DNA from 2 places in the Deinococcus arcticus genome. Region 2 is predicted to be linked to the other one. Evidence: riboswitches for the same ligand, from Rfam matches in the RefSeq annotation. Region 2 holds a riboswitch; the other holds the start of a gene.
The links. Region 2 has a riboswitch for thiamine pyrophosphate ahead of C8263_RS10520 (thiamine ABC transporter substrate-binding protein). Riboswitches for the same ligand answer to the same signal wherever they lie in the genome.
Positions count from the first base shown of each region.

Region 1: it holds a riboswitch for thiamine pyrophosphate, as region 2 does, so the genes downstream of both, thiC (phosphomethylpyrimidine synthase ThiC) here and C8263_RS10520 (thiamine ABC transporter substrate-binding protein) in region 2, are expected to answer to the same signal.

Region 1 is NZ_PYSV01000015.1:41,805-52,036, forward strand. Features, by position in the region: gene paaD (1,2-phenylacetyl-CoA epoxidase subunit PaaD) at 1-220, opposite strand, end outside; gene paaC (1,2-phenylacetyl-CoA epoxidase subunit PaaC) at 244-1,023, opposite strand; gene C8263_RS14390 (phenylacetic acid degradation protein) at 1,020-1,613, opposite strand; gene paaA (1,2-phenylacetyl-CoA epoxidase subunit PaaA) at 1,701-2,663, opposite strand; gene thiD (bifunctional hydroxymethylpyrimidine kinase/phosphomethylpyrimidine kinase) at 2,722-3,501, opposite strand; gene C8263_RS14405 (NAD(P)/FAD-dependent oxidoreductase) at 3,498-4,406, opposite strand; gene C8263_RS14410 (thiazole synthase) at 4,641-5,441, opposite strand; gene thiS (sulfur carrier protein ThiS) at 5,443-5,637, opposite strand; gene thiE (thiamine phosphate synthase) at 5,634-6,242, opposite strand; gene thiC (phosphomethylpyrimidine synthase ThiC) at 6,451-8,268, opposite strand; TPP riboswitch at 8,434-8,546, opposite strand; gene C8263_RS14430 (hypothetical protein) at 8,789-10,232, shown strand, end outside.
Region 2 is NZ_PYSV01000009.1:56,534-66,765, reverse strand. Features, by position in the region: gene C8263_RS10540 (alpha/beta hydrolase) at 1-827, shown strand, start outside; gene C8263_RS10535 (thiamine diphosphokinase) at 873-1,505, opposite strand; gene C8263_RS10530 (ABC transporter ATP-binding protein) at 1,502-2,479, opposite strand; gene C8263_RS10525 (ABC transporter permease) at 2,493-4,034, opposite strand; gene C8263_RS10520 (thiamine ABC transporter substrate-binding protein) at 4,440-5,468, opposite strand; TPP riboswitch at 5,523-5,622, opposite strand; gene C8263_RS10515 (hypothetical protein) at 5,655-6,113, opposite strand; gene C8263_RS10510 (NUDIX domain-containing protein) at 6,163-6,612, shown strand; gene C8263_RS10505 (DNA internalization-related competence protein ComEC/Rec2) at 6,637-8,784, opposite strand; gene C8263_RS10500 (ComEA family DNA-binding protein) at 8,862-9,242, opposite strand; gene rpmH (50S ribosomal protein L34) at 9,432-9,575, shown strand; gene rnpA (ribonuclease P protein component) at 9,667-10,095, shown strand; gene yidD (membrane protein insertion efficiency factor YidD) at 10,092-10,232, shown strand, end outside.

The DNA.
Region 1 (10,232 bases), on a different contig from region 2:
CTTCAATGCTCTCCCGGATGACGTGCAGCGCCGGGCACCCGCTGAAAGTGGGCGTAAAGGTCACCTGCACCCGCCCGCCCTCGTCCACCGTTACATCCCGCACCATGCCCATGTCGGTGATGCTGACCACAGGAATTTCGGGGTCGGGGACCTGGGCTAGGGCGGCCCAGACGGCAGATGGCAGATGGTCTATGGCGGGTGACTGTTCGCCATTCGCCATCGGCCATTTGCCATCCGCCCCCATCACCAGACCTCCGCGTCCGGGTGCTGGCGGGCGACGAGTTGCATCTCGGCCAGCAGAGGCGCCAGATGCTCGGTGTGGACGTTGCGGGGCGCCTGTTCGGCCGGGGGCTCTGGCAGGGTCAGCCCGCATTTGTCCACCAGATGCCGGGTCACGAGGTCGTGCCAGCGGGCGTGAATGGTGCCCAGGTCGGGCAGCAGACCAGCGGCGACCAGTTCGGCCTCGCCCTCGACTGGCTGAAACAGCTGGGCCGCGTGGGGCCACAGGTCGTTCAGTGCGCTCTGGGTGCGGCGCCGACTTTCCTCGGTGCCCAGGGCCAGACGCTCCACCCACAAGGCGGTGTGCTGCACGTGGAATTTCTCCTCACGCACCGCTTTGGCGGCCACCGCCGCCAGCGGGGCGTAGGTGCTGCGCGTGGCCGCTTCCAGCCACAGGGCCTCGGAGGTGTCATACAGAAACTGGCGCAGCATGGTAAACGCCCAGTCGCCCTTCGGCAGTTCTACCAGGCGGGTGTTCGTGTACTCGTCTGCCCCCCGGAAAAAGGCCAGGCGGTCGGCGTCGCTGCCGTCCAGCTCGGCGCGCAGGCCCAGGTACAGGCCCGCGTGGCCCAGCTCATCCTGGGCCATGTTGGCCAGGGCGATGTCCTCTTCCAGAATGGGTGCGTGCCCGGTCCATTCGCCGCCCCGGTGCGCCAGCACAATCTCATCGTCGGCCAGGGCGGTCAGTTTGCGAATCAGGGCCTGGGTCTGGGCGGTGCTCAGGGCTTCGGTGGGGACAGTCATGCGCCCTCCTCGCTGGGGGCGCGGCCCGGCATCAGGCCCGCACGCTTCAGTTCCCCAATATGGCGGCCAATGACGCCATAAAACTGCTGCTGCTTGTAGGTTTTTTCCCTGGCGGGGGCAAACCAGCTGTCCACCGTGCCAGGGTCTTCGTCGGTGCGGACGGCGGCGGTGTCGGGAAACACCAGCCACGCCAGCGCGTCCGGATGCGCCGCTTGGGCCTGCCGCAGCGCGTCGCCGGGACCCGCCGCCTGCACGGTGCCCACGAGATCCACAAAGGTCATGGACCGCTTGTGCGTGCGTTTGACGCCCAGGTGATAGGTGCCGGCCTCGCCGCCTGTGTCCAGCACCTCGGGGCGGGTGGTCAGTTCTTCGGGTGTGGCGGTCAGCAGGTCGCTTTCGCGCACGCACCAGAGGCTCACAGCCGCTGGGCGGCGCACAAAGACGCTGCGGGCGGTCAGCAGGGCGTGGTCGGGGTCACCAGCATGCACCGTGCCGACCGCCTGATGGGGCCGCCCTGGCGCGTCCTGCTTGAACACTTCCCAGCGGGGCCACTGGGTATCGGCGGGGGGATGGGGGTCAGGATGGGTCATCTGTTCTCCAGCAGGGGGGAGCGGGAAGTGGTGAGTGGGAAGTGGAAGAAACAGCTCCACTTCCCACTGTCCACCGCCCACGTGGCGTCAGTCGGCGGCTTCGGCGCGCTGGCGGTCCGCATACGCCTGCAACGCCTCGCGCACCCAGGCGCCCTCGTCGTGGGCGGCCTGCCGCGTGCCCAGGCGCTCCCTGTTCAGGCCCTGCTCGCCCCTGATGACGGCCCAGAACTCGGTCCAGTCGATGGGGCCGTGCTTCCAGTTGCCCTGCTCATCCTGGTGCAGGTCGGGGTCGGGGATGGTCAGGCCGGCTTCCATCAGTTCGGGGACATGCTCGTTGATGAACTCCTGGCGGACCTCATCGTTGGTCTTAAGCTTGATGCCCCACTTCGCCAGCGCGCCGGTATTCGGGCTGTCGGCGTCGTGTGGCCCCAGCATCATCATGGCGGGCCACCACCAGCGGTTCAGGGCCTCCTGGGCCATCTGGCGCTGCTGCGGCGTGCCCTGGGCGTAGGCCACGATCATTTCCTTGCCCTGCTTGTGGTGGAAGGTCTCTTCGCTGCAAATGCGGACCATCGCGCGGCTGTAGGGGCCGTAACTGCACCCGGCCAGCATGGTCTGGTTTTTAATGGCGGCGCCGTCCACCAGCCAGCCAATCATGCCCACGTCCGCCCAGGTGTGGGTGGGGTAGTTAAAGATGCTGGAGTACTTGGCCTTGCCCGACAGGAGCGCCTGAAGCATGTCCTCGCGGGTGGCGCCCAGGGTTTCGGCAGCGTGGTAGAGGTACTGGCCGTGCCCGGCCTCGTCCTGCACCTTGGCCATCAGGATGGTCTTGCGCTTGAGGCTGGGGGCGCGGGAAATCCACTCGCCTTCGGGCAACATGCCCACCACTTCGCTGTGGGCGTGCTGGGAAATCATGCGGATCAGCTGGCGGCGGTACTCGGCGGGCATCCAGTCGCCGGCTTCAATCTTCTCGCCGCGCGCAATGCGGGCCTCGAATGCAGCGTGCTGCTCGGCGGTTTCGCCGGCGGGGTAGGTCTGGGGTTGGGTCATGCGGCCACCTCCACTGTGGACTGGCAATGTGAACTTCCCCCAGTGTACCTAACGGGCGTTAGGCAGGGTGTGGCGCAGGTCTCACAGCGGCGCTGGGTTGTCCAGCCTCGCGGTGCCCCAGCGGGCCATGCCCGGCGCCCAGCCCCGGCGCGGCGCGCAACGCCCGCTGAACATAGAGGTGGGCCTCCCCCACCGCCGCCGGCAGAGTCAGCCCGCGCGCCAGATGGGCCGCGATGGCCGCCGACAGGGTGCAGCCGGTGCCGTGGGTATGGCGGGTGTACTGGCGCGGCGCCGTCAGGGTGAGGGGGTGGGGGCCGGCGCGCAGGGTATCCACCACCGTTTCGCCGGGGGCATGCCCACCCTTGAGAAGCAGGGGCAGAGCTTCAGACGCCCCCGCTGCCTGCAGGGCCGTCCACTCCGGCACATTCGGCGTGATCAGGGTGGCCAGAGGAAAAAGCTCCTCTAGCAGCGCCTCCAGGGCATCCGGGGCCAGCAGGGGGTCGCCGCCCTTGGCCAGCATCACCGGGTCCACGACCAGGGGCAGGCCACGCCCACGCAGCCCCGCCGCCACCACGCGCATGAGGTCAGCATTTCCCAGGGCTCCGGTCTTGACCGCCGCCACCGGAAAATCGTCCAGGACCGCCTCCAGCTGGGCGGCCACCTGTCCGGGCGGCAGTGGCCACGCCCCCCGCACGCCGCAGGTGTTCTGGGCGGTCACCAGGGTCAGGACGCTGGTGCCGTACACTCCATGCGCCTCGAAGGTTTTCAGGTCCGCCTGAATGCCGGCCCCGCCGCCAGAATCAGAGCCTGCAATGGTCAGCGCCACCGGAGCCGTCATGCGGGCACCCCCGCCCCCACCAGCGCCAGCACCCGCGCCGCCGTCACCGGGGCCAGCAGCGCGCCGTGCCGCCCGTGGCCGGCCGCGACCACCACGCCGGGCAGGCCAGGGTGCGGGGCCACCAGCGGCAGCCCATCCGGTGTGACCGGGCGCAGGCCCACCAGGCGCGTCTGCACCGGGGTTTTGACCTCAGGCACCAGCTGCCGCGCCACGCCCAGCAGCCAGCGGGTGGCGTGGGGATCGGGCGTGGTGGCCCATGAGGGGCGTGAGGTCGCCCCCACATACACCCCGTCTGGCCGACTCAGGGCGTAGGGGGGAAAGCCGCGCGTGAGGGGGCCGTATAGAGCACCCACCTCGGCCGGGCTGTCCAGCAGCAGCGCCTGCCCCTGCACCGCCGTCACGGGCAGGCCAAAGGCGCCGCTCCAGGCCCCGGCCGCCAGCACGACGGTCTGGGCGTGCCACTCGCCCGCCGCCGCGCGCACCCACACGCCGCCCCGCACCGGGTCCAGCCCCACCACCTGCGCGGCCACCACCTGCACGGTCTGCCGCGCGGCCCGCACCACCGACGGCGGGTGCAGGCTGGCCTCGCCGGGCGTGCAGGCCTCCCCTCCGCTGGCCTTCAGGCGGCGCACCCCTTCCCGGAAGAACACCGGCTGGCCGCTGGCCGTTTCCAGGTCCCGCGCCAGCCCCGGCCAGTGGCGCAGGCCCGCCAGCGCGTCTGGTTCCAGGGGCGTGCCGCGCAGGCGCTCGCCGTCCGGGGTCAGCAGGCCCCCCGCCGCGCGCCACGCGGCCCCGCGCCGCCCGGCGTCCAGCACCAGCACATCGGCTCCAGCGCGGCGCAGCGTGAAGGCGACCAGCGACCCGATCAGGCCGCCGCCGACCACGATGACTTCGCGGGCAGTCATGGGTGGGGCGTGCGCGCGGCGCGGTCGAGGGGTCGGGAAGTCGAGGGATCGGGACAGAGCAGCGCTCGGCGTCTGGGCTCCTCGACGCCTCGACTGATTCCTCGCCACAGAGAGCCTCCGCCCCCACCTCGGCTCCTGAGGCCATCCCCTTTGACCCTCACAACAGAACCCAGAGGCGTTGAGGAAAAAGCCCCTCAATGGAACTGGCAGCCGCTGTCAGACCCTTCAACCTCTTCATACCGGCACTTCCGGGTCGGGGAGGCGGGGCACGCCGCCCGGCGGACTGCTGGGGCTGGCGTGTTCGCGCACCCCCATGCGCCCGGCCAGAAACGCCGCGCGGCCGGCCTGCACCCCCAGGGCAAAGGCGTGGCCCATGCCCACCGGATCGCGGGCCTCGGCAATGGCAGTGTTGACCAGCACAGCGCCCGCGCCCAGTTCCAGCGCCTGGGCGGCGTCGCTGGGCACGCCCAGTCCGGCGTCCACCACCACGGGCACCGCCGCGCCGTCCAGCACGGTTTTCAGCAGGTCCGGGGTACGCAGGCCCTTCCCAGAACCGATGGGGCTGGCCAGGGGCATCACGGCCGCGCAGCCCACCCCCTCCAGGGCGCGGGCCAGCACGGCGTCGGGCTGCACGTAGGGCAGAACGGTAAAGCCGTCGGCGGCCAGTTCCTGTGCGGCGGCCAGCGTGCCCACCGGATCGGGCAGCAGATAACGGGCGTCCGGGATCACCTCCAGCTTGATCCACTTCGTGCCGGTGGCCGCGCGGGCCAGCCGGGCCACCCGCACGGCCTCGGCGGCGGTGCGGCAGCCGGCGGTGTTGGGCAGCAGTTGCAGGCGGTCCCAGTCCAGGACGTCCAGCAGGCCGCCGTGCCCCGGCGCCTTCAGCTCCACGCGGCGAATGGCCACCGTGACAATCTGCGAGCCGCTGGCGGCCAGGGCCTCACGCATCACGCCGTAATCGGTGAATTTGCCGGTGCCGGTCATCAGGCGCGAGGCGAAGGTGCGCCCGCCCAGCTCGAAGGGGTCACCCCGCACCTCAGCCCCCCCCGATGATCCGCACGATTTCAATCACGTCGCCTTCCTTCAGTTCGCGGTCCGGCACGCGGGCGCCGGGGTAAAAGTCGTCGTTCACGGCCACCGCCACGCGGGCGGGCTCGGTGCCCAGGTCGCGCAGCAGACCCCACAGAGTCAGGCCCGGGGTAAAGGGCCGGGCTTCGCCATTGACGATCATGCGGGCCCCTCCTGCCGGAGGGCCGCGCGCAATTCGGCCGCTGCCTGTGCAGGGTCGCGGGCGTCCAGCACCGCACGGACTACCGCCACCCGGCTGGCCCCGGCTGCCAGGACCTCGTGAACATTGCCCGCGTCCAGGCCACCAATGGCATACCAGGGCACCTGGGGCCGCAGCGCCGCCACCTGCCGGATGTAGGTCAGACCAGCGGCTGCGCGCCCCGGTTTGGTGGGGGTGCGGTGCACCGGACCGGCCGCGATATACGCGGGCGCCTGCGCCAGGGCGGCTGCGGCCTGCGCGGATGCGTGGGTGCTGAGCCCCACCCGCAGCCCCGGCCCCAGCTGCCGCGCCCACCCGGGCGGCAGGTCGCTCTGGCCCAGGTGCACCCCGTCGGCGCCGCAGGCCAGGGCCACATCCACACGGTCGTTGATGAACAGGGGCACCCCGCGCGCGCGGCTGAGGGCGGCCACCTGCTCGCCCAGCGCGATGTACGGCCGCGCCTCCCAGTCCTTGCAGCGCAGTTGCAGCGTGTCGGCGCCGCCGTCCAGCGCGGCGGCCACGCGCGCCAGAAAGTCGCCTTCGGGCTGGCCAGGGCGGGGGGTGGCCACGAGGTACAGGTGCCCCAGGGGGCTGGTCAGAGGGTCTGATGGGCTAAGAGTCAAGGAAGGGCTGACCTGCCCAGGCAGACGGGGCGAAACCTCGGCCCCCGCCGGTTCCTGGCCTTCCCGCCCGGAAAACCCAGTGCCCCTTTCCCCTCCGTCCTCCCGACCGCTCAACCACTCGACGCCTCGACCCAGCCTCTCCTCTCTCAGCTCCTCACCCATAAATCTCGCCGCCCTGCGCGCGGAACTCCTGCGCCTTGGCCTCCAGCCCGGCCAGCACCTCGGGGGCGCGCAGGTCGTGGCTGAGTTTCATGGAACAGAACTGCGGGCCGCACATGGAGCAAAAATGCGCGGTTTTGGCGGCGTCGGCGGGCAGGGTCTCGTCGTGCAGGGCGCGCGCCTTCTCCGGGTCCAGGCTGAGGCCAAACTGGTCCTGCCAGCGAAACTCAAAGCGGGCCTTGCTCAGGGCATTGTCGCGGGCCTGGGCGCCGGGGTGGCCCTTGGCGAGGTCGGCGGCGTGGGCGGCAATGCGGTAGGCCAGGACGCCGTCGCGCACGTCCTGGCGGTCCGGCAGACCCAGGTGCTCTTTCGGGGTCACGTAGCACAGCATCGCCGTGCCGTACCACGCGATCTGCGCCGCCCCGATGGCCGACGTGATGTGGTCGTACCCCGGCGCAATGTCGGTAGTCAGCGGCCCCAGGGTGTAAAAGGGGGCTTCCTGGCACACGGCCAGCTGGCGGGTCATGTTCTCGCGGATCAGCTGCATGGGCACGTGCCCCGGCCCCTCAATCATGGTCTGAACCCCGTGGGCCCAGGCCACCTGCGTCAGTTCGCCCAGCGTCTCCAGCTCGGCAAACTGCGCGGCGTCGTTGGCGTCCTCAATGGACCCCGGGCGCAGGCCGTCGCCCAGGCTGAAGGTGACGTCGTAGGCGGCCAGCAGCTCGCAGATCTCGGCAAAGTGCGTGTACAGGAAGTTTTCCTGGTGGTGCGCCAGACACCACTTGCCCAGGATGCTGCCCCCGCGCGAGACAAGCCCGGTGCGCCGCCGCGCGGTCAGCGGCAGGTGGGCCAGCCGCACGCCCGCATGCACCGTCATGTAATCGACGCCCTGCTCGGCCTGTTCAATTAGGGTGTCGCGGTACACGGCCCAGGTCAAGTCCTCGGCCACGCCGCCGACCTTTTCCAGCGCCTGGTAGATGGGAACCGTGCCCACCGGCACGGCGCTGCCCCGGACGATCCACTCGCGCGTGGGGTGAATGTGGCGGCCCGTGGACAGGTCCATGACCGTGTCTGCGCCCCAGCGGGTGGCCCAGATCATCTTGCCCACCTCTTCCTCAATCGAGCTGGTGACGATGCTGGTGCCCAGGTTGGCATTCACCTTCACCCGGAAGTTGCGGCCAATGATGGTGGGTTCCAGTTCCGGGTGGTTGATGTTGGCGGGGATGACCGCCCGGCCCCGCGCCACCTCCGCGCGCACAAATTCAGGCGTGATCTCGCGCGGAATGGCGGCCCCAAACGCCTGTCCGGGGTGCTGCCCGGTCAGGTCAAAGCCTTCTTCCTGGCGCAGCCCCTCCCGCAGGGCCACGAACTCCATTTCCGGCGTGATTTCGCCCTGGCGCGCGGCCTGAAGCTGGGTGATCTGGGCGCCCGCACGGGCGCGCCGGGGCAGGGGCACGCGGGAAAAGGGCAGCGGGCCACTCTGGTCCAGGTCCGGCGCGTGGCGGTGAGCCCGAAGCTCCAGCCGCGCGTCCCCGGCCAGCCAGGGGCGGGCGCAGCCCAGCCCGGCGCGCAGGTCCACCGTCACGGCGGGGTCGGTGTAGGGGCCGCTGGTGTCGGGCACCAGCAGTGGCGGGTTGGGCACGCTGCGGGTCAACTCGCCCACACGCTCCAGGGTGGGCGACTGGCGAATGCGCCGCGCTGGCACGCGCACGCCGGGGTGCAGGGTGCCGGTCAGGTACACCTTTTCGCTGCCGGGAAAGGGCGCGGTCAATTCGGGGGCCAGGAGCAGATCGGGCAGGGGGGCGGTGGTCATGGGGCCTCCAGAGGGGCAATAGAGAGAGGCGCCGGGCGCGTGGGCGCACAGCCTGAAAGGACGAGCCGCGCGCAGGCCGCTCGATTTGTTCGGGACTTTCTCTTCCTAGCTCTGCATAACGACAACGCCCCCCTCACGCGTTCGGAGGGGGGCCAAACAATCCAGTCCTGGCACCCGTCACGCTCCCTCCGCTGGCACAAACCAGATCAGGTTCCTAGGGTTAGGCACTTGGCCCTCTCAGCCGCCCTTTTTCTTGGGCGGCACCCCTGGTGACTGCGGCGAGTGTACACCGCGCCCGGAAAAAAGCGAAGGCCGGGCGCCCCCGCGCGGCCCCGGGTGCCCGGGCGGGTGCTCTACTGGGCGCAGCGCCCGGGCGCCCGGCTCCCCCACCGCTGTGTCTCTCCCCACCCACTGACCCTGCTCTGCGCTGTTCCCATCTCTTCTGCCCCTGTGTCTTCTGCCCCTATGTCTTCTGGCCCCATACTCCTCTGCCCCACGTTCTTCCCGGAGGTTCCTGCCCATGCCCCGACTGCCCCTGGTGTCCCGCTTGCCCCTGGCCCTTTCCCTGCTGACCCTGGCCCTGCTGGCCCCCACCGCCGCCGCACAGAACGAGCGGCCCGCGCCGGTCAAGACCAGCACCCAGACCTGCGGCGCCTACACCCTGAAGCTGAGCGAGAACGGCTTTGGCGATCCCGAAGACCGGGTCAGCCTTGTCCGGGGCGGCACCACCTACGCCACGGTCAGCGACATCGCCGTGAGCGTGGACTGGTGCCGCGACGTGACCGGCGACGGCGTGCCGGAGGTGCTGCTGGCCGGGTTTTCCGGCGGGGCCCACTGCTGTTTTACGCACACGCTGTATTCGCTGAGCACGCCCCCCAGAAAGCTGCTGAGCGTCTTCAGCGCCCACAGCGAAACCATCACGCCCCGGCAGCTGGACGGCAAAGGGCCGCTGGAACTGCTGGTGTCGGACTGGCGCTTTGCCTACGCCTACGGCCTGAGCTTTGCCGAGAGCGTGCCGCTGCTGAATGTGTATGCCTACGTCGGCGGGCAGTATGTGGACCGCTCGCGCGCCTTTCCCGGAACGCTGCGCGGCTTCCTGACCAGGCAGGTGACCAACCAGACCGGGGGCGGCGAGGTGCTGGCCGATTACGCCACCCTGCTGGCCATCGGTAAATCCGGCGAGGCGCAGGCGTTCGTGCAGGGGCTACCGGCCCGCTTCCGCGCGTGGCTGACCAACTATGGCCCCGACATCCGCCACGCCATGAACGACTACGGCCTGAGCGACTGGCCGCTGCGCGCGGGCGCGCCCTTCAGCGCCGCCCGGATGGGACTGGGCGGCTCGTTCAGCGCGCCGAATCAGCGCGAATACCTGGGCATGGTGGGGGGCGGCACCCAGGCCACCCTGCGCCTGTACCGCGCCCAGGGGGCCCAGGTGGTGGCTGGCCCCGCCCTGATGACCGTGCCTGCCCGGCAGCCGGACCCGTATTACCTGGACACCGCCTGGGCCCCGGTGGCGACCGTGCGCCGCGCCACAGGCCGCGACGACCTGCTGGTGCGCGATGAGCGCAGTGGCGGCATGCGCTACGTGGCCTACCGGGTTTCGCCTGGCCGCCTGACCGAGTTACAGGACGATCCCCTGGCGGTCACGGCCCGGATGCTGGGTGACCTGAGCACGCTGTCCAAGCATGTGGGGGCCAGCTTCACCCAGACCACCCCGCCCCGCACAGCCGCCCAGAGGGCTGAGGTCCAGCGCCGCATTGATGTGGCGGCGGCCCGCGCCCAGCCCTGGCTGAACCTCGCCGCCAACGCCGACATCCCGGCGCGCGCCCTGGGCAGCTTGACCTTCAGTGGCCTGGACCTGACCGTGGACCGGCCCGATCAGGCCCGCGTGGTGGCGCCCATCAGCCTGGGCCTGAACGATGCCCGCACCAACAGCGAAGACATTGAGGGCGAACGCTACACCC
Region 2 (10,232 bases):
CCCTGTGCGGCGTGATGGACGAGGATTACCAGTTTCAGTGGCTGGGCGACTACCCGCTGGTGGCCGCGCAACTGGCGGGCCTGGGCCCCAAGACCTTCCCCCAGGGCCAGGACGCCTTCCGCGCTGCCCTGCCCGACATTCTGGCAGCCAGCTTCAGCACGGCCAGCGGCGCGACCTGGCAGGAGAATGCCACCCAGGGCGCCAAGCTGCGCGAGATCGCCCGCACCCTCACCGGTGGCCCGCGCCCGGCCTTTGAACTGGGCTTTCGCAGCGCCCAATGGCAGCAGGTTGTCCTGAGCACCGGCGGGGCCGACGGCACAGTTATGGGGATCCTGCCGCGCAACATCTACAGCAACGTGGGCACCACCTACCGCTGGACGGCCGGGGCCACCCCCACCGAGGCCGAGAAGCTTTTTAACGCCAGCATTGTGCGGGTGGGCGCGGCCCCCGACGCCAACCCCGCGCGCCCTGGCAGCGTGCGCTGGCTGCCGCGCGTGAACGGCGAGGTGAGCGTGCCGGTGCTGACCCTGCACACCACCGGGGACTTTTACGTGCCCTTCCGCCACCAGCAGCTGTACCGCGCGGCCGTGACCGCAGCGGGGAACGGCGACCGGCTGGTGCAGCGCGCCATTCGCGCCGCGGGGCACTGCGAATTCAGCCCGGCAGAGCTGACCGAGGCGTTCGCCGATCTGGTGAAGTGGGAGGCCACTGGCATGAAGCCTGCTGGCGACGACGTGACCACCGCCAGCGTGGTGGCCGACCCCGCCTATGGCTGCCGCTTTACCCGGGGCACCCGCGCGGGTGTGGAGGCCTGCCCGGCGAACTGAACCAGGGGGAAAGAGAGGGGGCGGCCTGAATCAGCCGCTCCCTTGTCAGTGTTCAGGCTCGTTTCCGGGCAACGCGGTCACCAGCGCCTGCCCGCTTCTCAAAGAGGCATGAACCCCGGCCGCCTGCACCTCATTGCTGATCGTCCAGCCGCTGCCCTGGGGAATATCCGCGCCGGGCAGCGGCCAGCGCACGCCCCGCAGGGTCAGGCCGCGCAGGGCCGTGAGCGCCAGGACGCTGAGGGTGGCACCCGGGGGCAGGGCCAGCGCCAGGGGCGAGGCCGGCAGCAGCGGCCAGCCCCATTCGTCGCCGCTGGTGAGGGTCACGCGCCGGCCCTCCCCAGCCAGCCGCACAGCGCCCAGCGCCAGCCCCAGCGTGTGGTCAAAGCGGCCCCCGAACGCCCCCACGACCACCAGTTCGCGGGCACCCCGTTGCAGCGCCGCTTCCACCGCCAGTTCGGCGTCGGTGGCGGCCTTGGCGGCAGGGAAGACCTCGCGCGGGGCCGAGAGCGCCAGCCCCGCTGAGGAATCAAAATCGCCCACCCACAGGTCCACCTTCAGGCCCAGCGGGGCCGCGTGCCGCGCGCCGCCGTCGGCCGCCACCACCAGCGCGGGGCGGGGCAGGGCGCGCAGCAGGGGCGTGTCCACCAGCCGCCCGCCCACCAGAATCCAGGCGATCATTCCTGCTCCCGGTCATCGGGCAGCGGGCGCACCTGCGCCTCATCCACGCTCAGGCGCAGGGTATTGCCCGCCAGCAGCCCGGCTTCCCGGGGGCTGAGGGTCAGGGTGAGCGGGCCCAGCGCGTGGGCCACGGTGACCACGAGCCCGCTTTCGGTGCTCTGGCGGGCCACGACGGGCCAGGGCCCGCCAGGGCCCAGCTGCAGCGCGGTTTCCGGCACATGACGCACCTGCCCGGGCCCGGCCGGCAGCAGGTTGCGCTCACCCAGAAAGGCCGCCACCCAGGCGGTGGCGGGCTGGGCAAATACTGTCTCCGTGGGGCCAGCCTGCACCAGGGCGCCTGCCCGCAGAATCACCACCCGCCCAGCGAGGGCGCGGGCCTCGCGCTGGTCGTGCGTGACCAGCAGCACCCCGGCGTCTATGCGGGCGAACAGGCCGCGCAGCCCGGCCCGCAGGTCTGAGCGCAGGCGCTCGTCGAGGTTGGACATGGGCTCGTCCAGCAGCAGCAGCGGTGAACGGGTGGCCAGGGCGCGCGCCAGGGCCACCCGCTGCGCCTGCCCGCCCGAGAGCTGCGCGGGGCGCCGCCCGTCCAGTCCGGTCAGGTCCACCAGGGCCAGGGCCTCGCGTGCCTGGGCCTGGGCAGCGGCGCGGGCCACGCCCCGCACCCGCAGGCCATAGGCCACGTTGTCCAGCACGCTCAGGTGGGGAAACAGGGCGTAGTCCTGAAACACCAGCCCCACGCCCCGCGTTTCCGGGGGCTGGCGGGTCACGTCGCGTCCGCCCACAGCCACGGTGCCGGCGTCTGGGCGCTCCAGGCCGGCCACCAGCCGCAGCACCGTGCTCTTGCCGCAGCCTGATGGCCCCAGCAGGGCCACGGTTTCGCCGCGCGCCACGGTCAGCGACACGTTCTGAACAGCCTGCACGGTTCCGAAGGCTTTGTGCAGGCCGCTCAGGGTCAGGGCCGCTGCAGCGCTCATGCCCTCCAGCATCTCACGTCACCTCGCCTTTGCCACCGTCCAGCAGGGCAAAGGCCAGGGTGGACAGCAGCAGCAGGGCCGTGGCCAGCGCGCAGGCCTCGCCCAGATTGCGCTCGCCGGGGCGGCCCAGGCGCTCATACAGGCCGGTGGACAGGGTGGCCCATTCGGGGCGGGTGAGCACCAGGGTCGCGCCGAATTCGCCCAGCACCGTGGCCAGGGCCAGCGCGCCGCCGCCGCGCAGCGCGGGCAAGGCCAGCGGCCACGTCACGGTGCGGAACGCCGCGCCGGGGCTGGCCCCCAGCGACCGGGCGGCCTCGTGCAGCCGGGGGGGAATGGCGCGCAGGGCCGGCAGCACCGAGCGCACCACCAGCGGCCACGCCAGCAGCGTGTAGGCGGCGATCAGCAGCGGCAGCGTGGCCGCCAGCGCCGGATAGGCCAGCAGGTATCCGGCCGCCAGACTGACCGGCGAGACCATCAGCGGCAGCAGCGAGAGCAGGTCCAGCACCCGGGACCGCGCCCGCCACGCCCCCAGGGCGTACAGACCGCCCAGCACGGTGGCCCCGGTCAGCGCCAGCAGGCCAAAGCGCAGCGTGTTGCCCACCAGGGCCGGCGTGGACTCATCGGCCAGCACGCCCTGCCAGAAGGCCAGCGTGGGCCCTGCCGACCCCCACAGGCCGCGCACCACCACGGCCAGGAGCGGGGCAAAGCAGATCAGCATGGTCACGGTGCCCAGGCCCAGCAGCGCGGCCCGCACGCCGCCCTGCGCCCGGGGCAGGCCGCCCACGCTGACTCCACTGCCGCCCCGGCTCAGGGCCACGTAGGCCCCGGTGACCAGCAGGGTCAGTGCCAGTTGCCCCACGATCAGGGCGCTGGCTTCTGATAAGCGCAGTTGCAGGGCGGTCAGGGTGTAGATTTCTACCTCCAGCGTGGCGTAGCGCTCGCCGCCCAGGGCCAGGGGCAGACCAAAGCTCAGGGCCGAATACAGAAACACCAGCGCGGTGCCCGCCAGCACCCCGGGCAGCGCCAGCGGCAGCGCCACGTCCCAGGCGGCCCGCCACGCCGGGGCCCCCAGCGACCGCGCCGCGCCCAGCAGCCCTGGCGACACCCGAACGAAGGCCGCGTGGCTCAGGCGCACCATAACCGGCAGGTTAAAAAACAGGTTGCCCAGCACCAGCAGGGCTGGGGTATCGCTCAGGTCCAGCCCGGTCCAGCGTGTGACCATGCCCTGCGGCCCCAGCAGGGCCGTAAGGCCCAGCACCGCCACCAGCGTGGGGGTAACAAAGGGCAGCAGCAGCAGGCGCAGCAACAGGGCCTTGCCGCGCACCTCGTAGCGGGACAGCAGGTAGGCCAGCGGCACGCCCAGAATCAGGGCCAGGGCGGCGCTCAGGGCGGCCTGGGTCAGCGTCCAGACCAGGCGGGACTGGAAATAGGGGTCCTGCCAGACAGCCAGGGTCACGCCGCCTTCGAGGAGGGTGCGGGTCAGGGGCAGGGCCAGGAAGAGGGTGAGGAAGAGGAGACCCGGGAGGGCCAGGAGCCAGGGGAGGAAGTGGGTCATGGGCTTGTGGTTTTGTTTCGTAGGCCCCACCCCCAGACTCGCAGAGCTGCGCAGCAGAGGGGAGACGACTTCGCCGCGCAGGGCGGCCTGCGCGTTGCCACTGGTTAGACTCATGCGCCTGGAACCTGGTGGCAGGGGGAGCAAACGTTCGCACTGGGCAAGAGTTTTTACTGGAGTCGGCTGGGCTTCTCTCTTCGTTGACGTGTCCGGCTTCGACGCCATCCTCCGCCCCACCGCAATGGCCCGCGCGCTGCGCGCACGACGGCCTCGTCTGGATCTGGGCGCTCCAGGGGCAGGAAGGCTTGGTGCGGCCCAGCAAGTTCTACTCTGAAAAGCTAAAGGTCAGCGTGGGGTGGCCTGTTTGTTTTTTCCGCGCTCCGCTTCCCGCCAACTGCCTCCCTTTCCTCACCTTGCGCGCAGCACCTGTGTCACCCAGGCGTCCACAAGGCGCTGGGGGTTGGCGCTGACAGCCGGCTTGATGGGCTCCACCTTCGGCTGCTGGGCGAACCTGAACACGGGGTTCAGGGGTGTGGCCTTGGCCGCTGGGTAAATCCACATGCGGGTGGGAATATCGGCCTGTACGGGCGCGCTCAGCATGAAGTCCACGAACTTGCGGGCCAGGGCAGGCTGTTTGGTGCCCTTCAGGATGCCCACGCCTTCGAGCTGGGTGTACACGCTGCCCGGCAGGAACAGGTTGCCCGTGGGGCTCTGGGCAGGCAGACGGGCGGGGTTAAAGCCGTCGGCGTAAAAAACCTCGGCGGCGGGGCTGCTGGCGTAGGACAGCACGATGGGGTACCTGCCGCCGTTTTTCGTGAAGTCCTTGTAATAGGCCTCACTCCAGCCGCGCGTGACCTTCATGCCGCCTGCACGCGCCGCGCGCCACCACGCCCACGCGCCCGCCTCGCCGTAGTGGTTCACGGTGGCCAGCAGGAAGGCCAGGCCCGGGCTGCTGGTGGCCGGGCTCTGCACCACGGTCAACTTGGCGTAGGCCGGCGTTTTCAGGTCATCCAGGGTTCTGGGCAGCGCCAGCCCGGCCTTTTCGAACCACGCGCGGTCGTAGTTCAGGGCCACGAAGCCGTAATCCACGGTGTTCAGCAGCCCCGTGTCGTCCAGGCGGTATTCGGCGGGCACGCGGCCCTGGGCCGGGGACCGGTAAGGTTCCAGAATCCCGGCCTGCTTCGCGCGGGGCAGCAGGCTGTTGTCCAGGCCATACACCACGTCGGCAATGGGCGCGCGGCGGGTCAGGATCAGGCGGTTCAGGAGTTCGCCCGCGTCGCCGCCTTTCACGAAGCGCACCTTGACCCTGTTGGCGCTCTCGAAGGCGGCGATCAGCTTCCTGTCCACGTCAAACGAGTCGTGGGTAATCACGGTCAGGGTGGTCTGGGCCTGGGCGGCCCCGGCCAGCAGCAGGCCCAGAAGCAGTGTTGTGCGCATCAAAAAGTCCCCTCGCGTCACGAGGGGAAGCGGGGGCCTGCGCCCACAGGGAGCGGGGCAGGCCGGTCACGCTCCCTCCGCCGGAATGACCCGGATCAGGTTCCTGGGGTAAGTCTCAGCCCGCCTCTTTGAGTGGGCACCCCCGGTGACGCACCCGCGAAGATAGCGCATGGGCAGGCGGTGGGCTCAGGCTTCAGCGTCCTCGGGGAGCGTGCGGGGATACCGGGAGACGGTCAGGCCCAGGCCAAGCTGCCCCGCCAGTTGAATGAGGGCACGGGGAAAATGGTCGCCCTGAAGCACAATTTCCTGCCCGCGTTCATCCAGGGTGCCCACACGGTCTTCAATGCCAAAGTCCAGTTCCGCAGCGGTGTGGTCCCAGTCCGGGTCTGCCGCTGTCAGCAGGCCATTCAGCTTCAGCAGGCTGGCGTGGTGCGTCTGCAGGAAGGCGATCACGTCTTCAACCTGTTGTTCGGGCTGGCAGAAGTCGGCCGGGCTGGCAGCGACCAGAAAACCAGAGTCACGCGCGATACCGGAAGGAAAGCGCTGGGGTTCCCCCTCGCGCCAGACGTGATGTGGGGTGAGGTCTGTGCCGGCCAGAAACGCGGTCACATCAAAGTGCCCCCAGACGCGCAGAATGCAGCTCATGGCCCCAGCCTAGAGCCAAGGATCACCCGGCTCATGCCACCCTGAGCGCATGACGTTTCATCTGGTGTCCTGGCTGGTGGTGCAAGACGGACAGGGGCGCGTGCTGCTGGGGCGCCGCGCGGGGTCGTCCTATGCGAGTGGGCTGTGGGGCCTGCCCGGCGGGCGCGTGGAGGCTGGCGAGAGCCTGGCCCAGGCCGCGGCGCGTGAAACCCGGGAAGAGGTGGGCCTGAACGTGGACCCGGCCGACCTGACCTGCCTGGGCGCCTGCCGCTACGACCTGGAGGGCACGGCAGGCCTGGATGTGTTCTTCCTGACCCGCACGTGGCAAGGCGAGCCCCAGCCGCTGGACAAAACCTCGGCGGTGGGCTGGTTTGGGCTGGACGCGCTGCCGCCTGATGTGCTGCCCTGGCTGCCCGGCATTCTGGAGGCCCATCTGGTCGGCGGCCAGCGCCTGACCGAACTGATTGACGGCTGGGACGGCCTGCGCGCGCTCCTTTAATCTGTTCCCACGGCTCACGGCCTCCTACGGCACCGGCCAGCGCACCGTCCCCACCTGATCGGTGCGCCAGACCTTCGAGCCGGCCTGCGCCAGCCGCGCCAGCACGTCGGGGTGGGGGTGCCCGTAGGTGTTACGGCCCACGCTGATCACGGTGTCGGCGGGGGTGGCCTGGGTCAGCAGCGCCGCGCCGGTGGAATGGCGACTGCCGTGGTGAGCGGCTTTCAGCAGGTCCAGATTCCCGGGCCCTGCCATCGCCTCGCCGGCCTGGGCCAGATCGCCCAGAAACGCCGCGCGCCAGCCGCGCGATTCCAGGGTCAGGGCCACGCTGTTTTCGTTGTCCTCGTCGTGCCAGTCCTGGCCGGTGGGCCACAGCACCGTCAGCGCAGCGCCCGCCGCCTGCACGCGGTCTCCCCGGCGCACCTCGCGCACCGGCACGCCCCGGGCCTGGGCTTCGGCCAGCGCGGCGTCCAGCACCGGGTCGCCGCGCTTGCGGTGGCCCACCCACAGTTCCCCCACCGGCAGGGCGCGCAGCACCGCCGGCACGCCCTCAATGTGGTCGGTGTCGGCGTGGGTGGCCACCAGTACGTCCAGCTGGCGCACCCCCAGCGCGCGCAGGGCCGGCACCACGGTGCGCCCGCCCACGTCATAGTCGCTGCCCACCGAGCCGCCCGCGTCAACCAGCATCGTCAGGCCCGGCAGACGAATCAGGGTGCTGTCGCCCTGGCCCACGTCCAGAAACACCACCTCGCGCGCGGGGCGCAGCCAGCCGGGCAGGGCGGTCAGCAGCAGACAGGCCAGCAGGGTGCCCAGCGCCGTGCGGGCCCGCACCCGGCCCAGCAGCCACAGCCACCCGGCGCCCAGGGCTGTGGCGTAGGCCACCACCCCCGCTGCGCCAATGGCGCCCCAGCTCAGCACCGGCGCGCGGCCAAAGGTTTCGGCCACCGCCAGCAGCGCCGAGGCCAGCAGGCCACTGACCACATTCAGCGGCGCGGCCAGTGGGCCCAGCAGCCCGGCCACAAAGCCCAGGGGCACCAGCGCGGCCATGATGACCCCCGCCACCAGATTGGCCGGCAGCCCCACCAGCGGCAGCTGCCCGAAGGTCCCCGCCACCACCGGCAGGGTGCCCAGTTCGGCCAGCAGGGTCGCGCTGATCGCCAGCCGCAGGGCGTGGGGCCAGCGCGCGGGCAGGCGCCCGGCCACGCGCAGGGTCTGCGTGAGGGCCAGCACCGCCAGAAACGACAGCTGAAAGCCCACGTCCAGCAGCCACAGCGGAAAGGGCAGCAGGCAGGCCAGCGCCGCCAGGGCAATCAGACCCAGGGGATCGGGGCGACCCCGGCCCAGCGCCAGGGCAATCAGCACCGCCGCGCCCATGATCACTGCCCGCGTGATGCTGGGCGAGGGCTGCACCAGCAGCAGGTACGGCAGCAGCAGGGCCGCCGGCAGGCCGTAGCGCCACGCCGGCGCGGCCCCCAAGCGAATCAGCAGCCACACCAGCACCCCGGTAATCAGGGCCACGTTCTGCCCCGACAGGGCCATCAGGTGGGCCAGCCCGGCGCGGGCGAAGGCGTCGCGCACCGCGTACCCCTCGGCAAATTCCTCCCGGCTGATGTCGCTCCGGTCGCCCAGCTCAATCGCCTGCATCAGCGCGGCCTGCCGCTCGGTCAGGCCAGCACTGAGGCCCCGGCGGAACCAGCCGCGCAGCCCGCCTTCCGGCTGGTGGGCCCTAACCCTGGCCCCCACCAGCACCGCGCCGGGGGTGGGCACCAGCAGGCCCCCCTGGGACCGCAACCACGCGGCCTGATCAAAGCCGCCCGGCACGTCGCGGCCCTGCGGGGCCACCAGGCGGCCAGCTACCTCTAGCACGCCGGGGCCCTGTGCAGGTTTGGGACTCACCGCCAGCCGGGCGCGCGGCGCACTCAGCGTCAGAAACTGGCCGTCCCACTCGCCCTTCAAGGTCACCTGGGCGCCCAGCCAGGGTGTCAGCGGATCGGGGCGCGCCAGGACCGTGTGGGCCGAGAGCCACCCGGCGCCGCCCCCCAGCAGGGCGAGTGCGGCCAGCCCCGGGCGGGCGTCCAGCAGGGCCAGGGCCACGCCGGCCAGCAGCGCCGCCGCACCCCAGGGCACCCCCAGCGCCAGCAGAATGCCGCCGATGACCCCCAGTACGGCCGGCACCGACCACGGCAGTTGGCCGGCCCGGCCCGTGACCTGGGCGCGGGGCCGGCTGGAGGTGACAGGGAAGGCCGCGCTGTTCAGAAGGTCACCAGTCCCCGGAGGGTCTGCAGCGCCGAAGGGCCAATGCCTTTTACGCGGTCCAGATCGGCCAGCGAGCGGTAGGGCCGCCCCGCCACGATGCGCGCGGCCAGGGCGGGCCCCACCCGGGGCAGGGCTTCAAGTTGCTCGGTGCTGGCGGTGTTCAGGTTCACCCGCCCGGAAATCAGCGGCTGCACGCTGGCGGTGGCCGGGTAGGTGGGCGGTTCGGCTGATGTGGCGGCCATGGGGGTACCCAGGGCCACGCGCGTGACCTGCGGGGCCTGCGGGCGCGGCCAGAGCGCCGGGCCCAGGCTCAGCGCAGCGCTCAGCAGCACGCCGCCTGCCAGCAGCGCGGTCCAGGGTGGGGCAACACTTGGCATGCGCCCCAGGCTAGAGGCTGCCCCGCGCGCGCGCTGCCGCACATGCCTGGGCGCGTGGGCCCCTTTTCGGCCCTGGCAGGGGCGTGCTACACTTCCAGAGTTTGCCTCCCCAGGGAGGCGCTTCTCGCGTGACGCGGGGCCGGCAAGAGCAGTGTGGCCCACTCCGCGAGCAGTAAGGAGAAAAGCACCATGAAGCGTACCTACCAGCCCAACGTCCGCAAGCGGGCCAAGACCCACGGTTTCCGCGCCCGCATGAAAACCAAGGCCGGCCGCAACATCCTGGCGCGCCGCCGCGCCAAGGGCCGCCACCAGCTCACCGTCTCTGACGAGTAAGCCCCCTTCACCGGGAGCGCCCGCTATTTCCCAGTCCACCCCCTCCAGCGCCACGCAGGCACGGCCCCGCCGTCCGGTGGCGCTGGATGCATTGCGGGGTGACCGGGAATTTCGCAAGGTGCGCGCCCACGGCGCGGTGGTGCGCGACCCGCTGTTTACCCTGCGCGTGGCCGAGTACCGCCCCCGCCACGGGGAAGCGTGGCGGCCACGCGCCATCGTGGGCATCGTGGTGCCCAAAAAGACCCTCAAGCGCGCGGTGGACCGCAACCGTGCCCGGCGCCGCGTGCGCGAGGCGCTGCGCACCCTGCCCGGCGGCCTGCCCGCCTGCCGCGCCATCCTGATGCCGAACCCCGCGGTGCTGGCCGCGCCCTTTGCGCAGCTGCAGGCCGCGCTGCAGAGAGCGCTGGCAAAAGCGCCGGGCCGGCGGGGGCGCGGCGGGAACCCGGGCGGCCCGGGGCGCGTACCCGGTGCCGTGCCTTCCTCCCCGACCCCGGGCCCAACGAGCGGTGAGGCCTCGTGAGCGGCCTGCGTGACGTCCTTGTGCGGGGGGTGCGGTTTTACCAGCGCCGTCTCTCGCCGCGCAAGCCCGCACCCACTTGCCGTTTTAGCCCCACCTGCTCGGAATACGCCGCGCAGGCCGTGGAGCGGCACGGTTCG